Regions from separate parts of the Arthrobacter sp. MYb221 genome, predicted to be linked through region 1. Evidence: riboswitches for the same ligand, from Rfam matches in the RefSeq annotation. Region 1 holds a riboswitch; each other region holds the start of a gene.
What was found. A riboswitch is a leader RNA that binds a small molecule or an ion and turns the genes downstream of it on or off. The one in region 1 is predicted to bind thiamine pyrophosphate.

Region 1 (2,199 bases):
CACCGCAATATCCTTCTGCCCGATATGGATGCCGGTGACCGCGGCCCCCGCGGCGCGTGCGGCGAGGAATACGTCGATGCGGTCGTTGACCAACAGCTCGGCCTTGCCGGCGGTGAGTTCCGCCGCCGCGCAGGTCAGTTCGAAGAATTCGCGGGCCGTCTCGTTCTTGGCCCGCAGCTGCACCCACTGCACTCCCGCGGCCACCGCGCCTTCGATGACTTCCAGGGTGCTGCGCGGCTGGCAGCTTTCGGTGTTGGCTACCAGGTAGATTCCCAGATCACGCATTATTTGCCTCCTCAAGGCGCAGGTTGTGCAATTCGTCGGGGTCCAGCAGCGAGAGTTCGTCGAGGAAGGCCGCGGCGAAACTACCCGGGCCGCGGCCGATGGCCAGGGCCTTTTCGGCGGCCAGTCCGTACAGGCCGTGGGCTGCGATGGCCGCGTCGAACGGGTCTTCGCTCACCGCGAGCATCCCGGCGCAGATTGCACCCAGGGCGCAGCCGCCGCCGGTAATCCCGGTCAAGCCGATCCCGTTGCTGTGCACCAGCGTGGTGCGCTTGGCATCGATGATCGCATCGGCCGCTCCGGAGATCGCGACCACCGAACCATATTCGATGGCCAACTCGCGTCCAGCCTCGATGGCCGCGTGCACGGTGTCCTGCGCGTCCACTCCGCGCCCGGTCGAGCTGCGCCCGGCCAGCGCCAGAATCTCCGAGGCATTGCCGCGGATCAGGGTGGGGCGCTGGGCCACGATATTTCGCGCGAAGTCAGTGCGTACCGGCAATGCGCCCACGGCCACCGGGTCCAGCACCCAGGGGGTGCCGGCCTGGTTCGCACCATGGACCGCTTCGTCCATGGCGCGCAGCTGTTCGGTGCTCGGGGTGCCCAGGTTCACCAGGACCGCGGAGGCCACCGCGGCAAATGGCCCGGCTTCGCCGGGCAGGTTGGTCATCGCCGGAGCCGCCCCGGAGGCCAGCAGTGCATTCGCGGTGAAGTTGGCGACCACGGTATTGGTCAGGCAAAACACCAAAGGGGATTGTTGCCGATAATTCCGGGCAACGGAAGTCAGGGTCATGCGACATCCCTCCGCTAGTTTGAACTAGTTCAGGTTCGACGGGTCTCATCTCAGTCGGTGAATCCGACACCCCGTGTCACTGGCTAGAGCGTACTCACCAAAGCCGCGGAAGAACAAATTATTGCCGTGCGCGGCGTTGCACCAGCGCCCTGACGGTGGCCTCGTCGATTCCCTGAGCTCGGGCTAATTCCCACACCCGATCCACCGCTTGAACCAGATCACCGGAGGATTTCTCCATATCCGCTCCGGCGTTCACCACCGTTCCGGCACGCCGTCGGGAGGAAACCAGGCCGGTGGCCTCGAGTTCCTTGTAGGCGCGGGCCACCGTCCCGGAAGCGACCCCCAAATCGGTGGCCAGTGCGCGCACCGTAGGCAGCTTGCTTCCCGCCGGCAGCTCGCCCAAGGAAATCAGCGATGAGATTTGTGTGCGGATCTGTTCATAGGGCGGGACCGCCGCGTCCAGGTCCACGAAAATATGGTGGCTCATACGCGCTGCGGCACCCGAGCTTCTGGGCGGGCCAAAATGATCACTGCCGGGCAGCAGAAGACGATGATCCCCACGGCCGAAACGTAGGGACCTGCCTCGTAACCCCAGGCCAGCATGGTGACGGCCGCCGCGGTGACTACGCGGAGGGCGCGTAGTTCGTGGACTTGGCGGTACCAAATTTCTTGCTCCACGGTGACATCCCAAGGCAAGGCCGCACGCCGAACCCACCAGATGTGGCAGGCGGTAGCGGCAAGCAACGCGAGGAGCGCACCCAGCGCGAAGACCGGTTTGACCGGAACTAGACCCCAAAAATATTCGAATGGTGGATTGATCAGCAGGTATGTGGCGCCGATGAGCAAGAGCCCGGCGAGCACATAGACATAGCGCGGCAGGTCTGCGCTGTGCCGAGCCAGTGAATGGGTTCCCCTGGACTTCAGGTGCAGGTAGCCCAGGAACCCGGCATTGAGCACCAAGAACAAGAGGGCTACCACCAGGAGCGACACAATTGCCTGCGGGGCGTTCTCACCGGGGCGCGCATTGTCCGCGTACTCGGTCTGCACAAGCGAGGAGGAGCAGGCCAGTGCGATGAGTGTGAGTGCGGTGGTGAGGAATCCAATGGCAAGCAAATTTTCGCGCATCC
Region 2 (2,199 bases), on a different contig from region 1:
CGGTGCGTGGCACCAGGTAGACCGGCTGCCGATGCACGATTCCGCGCACGGTGTGCTTGATCAGCGGCGCGCCCACCGGTCCTTGGAGCCTGAGGATGTCTCCGTAGACCGGGCGCAATGGCAGAGCTGGCGCACCTGCTAGCGCGCCCAACCCGTTGGCAAGCAGTACCTGATCGCCATGGATTTCTTGGCCAGTTGAGGTAAGCACTCCACTGGTCCGTGATCCCTGGCGCAGCAGCCGCACCGCCGTTTCGCGCACGATCGACCGGTCAAGCTCATCGATCAGGATGCGCAGCAGGGACCGCGGGTCCAGTTGCTGGTCTTCGGCGCAGCGGATGGCGCCGGCGATGCCGGTGGCAAGCGCCGGCTCGAGTTTGCGTGCCGCGCTGCCCAGCAGCCGCTCGGCGCTGAATCCCAGCGAGGCTTGCAGCTTCATGAGCGCAAGCAGTGCGTCCATATCCGCGGTTTCGGCGGCGACGACCAGCGTGGAGTTTTCTACGTACGCTGGTCTGCTGCCGGTGGTTTGTTCCACGCGGTCAATGAATGCGGGGTATTCCTTGGCCGAAGTGGCCATCAGGCGGTGAAGTGCGCCCTGTCCCCAGGTGGTTTCGGCGGTCGGTGCGAGCATTCCCGCCGCGGCGTGGCTGGCTCCTAGCCCAGGCGCCGGATCCACTAGCGTGATTTCGGCGCCGCGGGCGCGCAGTTCGAATGCCGTGGCAAGCCCGATGATTCCGGCGCCGACAATGACTATATGCACGAAGGCATTTCCTTCCTACGGCGGCATGACCCGCATCAGGTGTAGCGGTCGGCACATGGCCCTCTCAGCCCAATCGCTGTTGGGCTCCCGCGGAGTACTTGGATTATAAGCATGCCTCAGCTCACTTTGGCGAACTTCATGACTTCAACCTGTGCTTCTGCCTGTGTTTTACTCGTTGGCATGAGCGAATTCAGTGGTCCGGAGGATTTGTCTACCGATCATCGACTGGCACAGGTTGTCATCGATGGCGAACGGCAACTGCTCTTGCCTGCCGTCCGCCGGGATCGGCAGGCATTATTGCGGCTGCTCCACGCAGATTTCGAAGAGGTTGGTGCCTCGGGCAGGTGCTATTCTCGCGCGCAGATTATCGAGCAGCTGTGCAATGAACCAGTCGTTGAATCGACTAGGGACGAAGTGCATGATCCGCGCGTGCGCAGGCTCAGCGATTCGCTGCTGATTCTGCGGTGGCGAACCAAGCCGGAGAACCTGAGCCAACGCACCTCGCTCTGGGTTCATTCGGCCCAAGGTTGGCAATTGCTCTTTCATCAAGGCACCGGTCAATCCGCGTCGTCCCAGATCAGCGGCCGGCGGCTCGGCGCCGCTGGCGAAACGACGGCATCTTTGCGTCCGCTTCGCCTAGCGGATGCACCGCAAGTCCTCGCGGCCTTCCTTTCGAGCCCGGATATGGCCCGGCAAGGCGAGGTGAGTACGCTTGCCGAGGCCGAAGCCTATGTCCGCATGTTGCTCGAATTCCCGGCCCGGCAGGTTCCGTTGGCCGTCGTCGAGAATTCTGCGCTCGTTGGTCTGGTGTGCGGGACCATCGATGAGGCGAACCTGAGCGCCTGGGTCTGGTATTGGCTGCACGCGGAGCATCGGGGCCGCGGGTTGAGCAGCCGGGCGTTGGCCGCCCTCTCGGCGGAGTTATTCTCCAGCTACCGCTTGCAGCGACTGGAGTTGGGTTTGCGCGTGAACAATCCGGCGTCGAAGATAGTCGCCGAGCGTTGCGGGTTCATTCTCGAAGGACGCGAGCGCGGCAAGTTCCTGATCAATGGCCAGCGGATCGATGTGTTGAATTATGCGCGGTTGCCCACCGATCCCATCCCGCCGATCAGTCCGCTGGAGTTTCGCGCGGAGGCGGCGGGAGGCTGATTTTCTTCGGGGCCGCAGCGGAACGGAATCGAGTAGGTGGGGGTGTCTAGCCCCCACCTCTCACACCACTGTGAGTCTTGTAGTGGCTGGTCTGGGATCAGCTGGCAAGGTAGGAACCAGGCCTCTCACTGCCGGGAACATGACTCATCACACTACTGACCCGTATGGTGTCATTGTCCGGAATTGTCTGCTCTCGGTGGTGGGCGGCCGGCACCTACCCGGCCCACCCCGGTAGCCTGATCAGAAGATTGTCCACCCAACAGGGCGTGACCCATCACAGTGTTGCTCCGACG
Region 3 (2,199 bases), on a different contig from region 1:
GGCGCCATTGGGCTGGGCATTGGCCTGATCTCGCTCATGCTTGCCGTCTCCAAGGGCTCCTCTTGGGGCTGGGCGGCACCGCTGACGCTGGGCCTGTTCGGAATGGCCGCCCTCACGCTGTTGATCTGGGGCATTTGGGAAACACGGACCAAGGATCCGCTGGTTGACCTGCGCACCGCTGTTATTCCGCGCGTGCTGCTGACAAATATCGCCTCGATTTTCGTCGGCTTCGGAATGTACGCCAGCATGCTGGTCATGCCACAGATCCTGCAGCTGCCGTCGCAGACCGGCTATGGCTTGGGCCAGTCGATTCTCGCAGCCGGCCTCTGGATGGCTCCAGGCGGCCTGATGATGCTGGTGCTCTCCCCTGTCGGCGGGCGGCTTTCCGACGCACGAGGCCCGAAGTTCACGCTGGTACTTGGCGTTTCGGTCATCGCCGTCGGCTACTGCCTGACCCTGCTCGGCATGGGTAGCGCGTGGAGCCTGATGCTCACCAGCCTCGTCATCAACGGTGGTGTGGCTCTGGCCTACGGCGCCATGCCGGCGATCATCATGGGCGCAGTCCCCCGCAGCGAAACGGCTGCGGCCAATGGCTTTAACACGCTGATGCGTTCGCTGGGCACGACCACCGGCGCCGCGGTCATCGGCCTGGTGCTGGCCCAGATGACCACCGATTTCGGCGGAGCTTCACTACCGTCAGAATCCGGATTCCGCGTGGCGCTGATACTTGGAGCTGGCATTTCCGTGGTCGCGGCAATCTTGGCGGCCTGCATTCCCAGCGCCGCGAAGAAGACCGCGATCGAAGTCGACGCGTCGCAGGAACTCAGCCTGAACAAGTAGTCACCCCGGCTCTTCGGAATTGCCGAGTTTATGCTCAGCTTTGACATAGAAACCCCGGGTAATGTCGTAGACACCTCCTTGAAGGTGCGAGTGATGATCGTAAGGCTCCCGTTGGATATTGCCCAATGGGAGCTTTTCACTTTAAAGTTTCTCGTCTTCCTTGCAAGTCCACGTTGCCAGTCGTGATACCTTGTTTGAGACCACACGGGTGCCCTCGCAGGGGCTGAGATCGGGCTAACGCCGTCCGCGACCGTTGAACCTGTCCGGGTAATGCCGGCGAAGGAAGTGAGTTTCCCACAGTGGAACAATTTGAACAGCACTCTGCCCACACCATTGCCTACCGTGAGTCTGCGGGAATTTCGGTTCCTGTCACGCAGATCCAGCTGGCAGATGCCCCCAACGGCGAGCCGAACGAACCGCTGCAGGTGTACCGCACCAGCGGCCCGGGAAGCGACCCGACCACGGGGCTGAAACCATTTCGAGAGTCGTGGATTCGTGAGCGTGGAGATGTCGAGACCTATGCCGGGCGTGAGCGCAACCTGCACGATGATGGCAGATCCGCGGTCCGCCGCGGCACGGCGAGCGCCGAATGGGCCGGGCGCTCGGCACCACCGTTGCGTTCGGCACCCGGGACTCGGGTCACCCAGATGCACTACGCACGGCAAGGGGTCATCACCCCGGAAATGCGCTATGTGGCCCTGCGCGAAGAATGCGATGTCGAGCTGGTGCGCAGCGAGCTAGCGGCCGGCCGGGCAATCCTTCCGGTGAACATCAACCATCCGGAATCCGAACCGATGATCATCGGCAAGGCCTTCTTGGTAAAAATCAACGCGAACATCGGCAACTCGGCGGTGACCAGCTCGATCGCCGAGGAAGTCTCCAAACTCCAGTGGGCTACCAAATGGGGTGCCGACACGGTGATGGACCTTTCCACCGGCGACGATATCCACACCACCCGTGAATGGATCATCCGCAACTCGCCGGTTCCCATCGGCACCGTCCCGATCTACCAAGCACTAGAAAAGGTCAACGGCGAAGCGAACGAACTGACCTGGGAGATCTTCCGCGACACGGTCATCGAACAGTGCGAGCAGGGCGTGGACTACATGACCATTCATGCAGGTGTGCTGCTGCGCTACATCCCGCTGACCGCCAACCGGGTCACCGGAATGGTCTCCCGCGGCGGGTCGATTATGGCCGGTTGGTGCCTTGCCCATCATCAGGAGAATTTCCTTTACACCCACTTTGACGAACTCTGCGAGATTTTCTCTCGTTACGATGTCTCATTCTCCCTGGGCGACGGGCTGCGTCCAGGCTCCATCGCGGACGCGAATGATGCGGCCCAGTTCGCCGAGCTGG

Region 2: linked by a shared signal. The riboswitch ahead of thiO (glycine oxidase ThiO) and the one ahead of thiM (hydroxyethylthiazole kinase) in region 1 are both predicted to bind thiamine pyrophosphate.
Region 3: linked by a shared signal. The riboswitch ahead of thiC (phosphomethylpyrimidine synthase ThiC) and the one ahead of thiM (hydroxyethylthiazole kinase) in region 1 are both predicted to bind thiamine pyrophosphate.

Annotation. Positions count from the first base shown of each region.
Region 1 is NZ_PCPW01000014.1:70,547-72,745, forward strand. It holds gene thiE (thiamine phosphate synthase) at 1-285, opposite strand, end outside; gene thiM (hydroxyethylthiazole kinase) at 278-1,072, opposite strand; TPP riboswitch at 1,062-1,156, opposite strand; gene CQ015_RS15355 (GntR family transcriptional regulator) at 1,191-1,559, opposite strand; gene CQ015_RS15360 (hypothetical protein) at 1,556-2,199, opposite strand, start outside.
Region 2 is NZ_PCPW01000003.1:379,644-381,842, forward strand. It holds gene thiO (glycine oxidase ThiO) at 1-757, opposite strand, end outside; TPP riboswitch at 753-858, opposite strand; gene CQ015_RS06255 (GNAT family N-acetyltransferase) at 938-1,906, shown strand.
Region 3 is NZ_PCPW01000006.1:103,308-105,506, forward strand. It holds gene CQ015_RS09265 (MFS transporter) at 1-840, shown strand, start outside; TPP riboswitch at 1,035-1,142, shown strand; gene thiC (phosphomethylpyrimidine synthase ThiC) at 1,140-2,199, shown strand, end outside.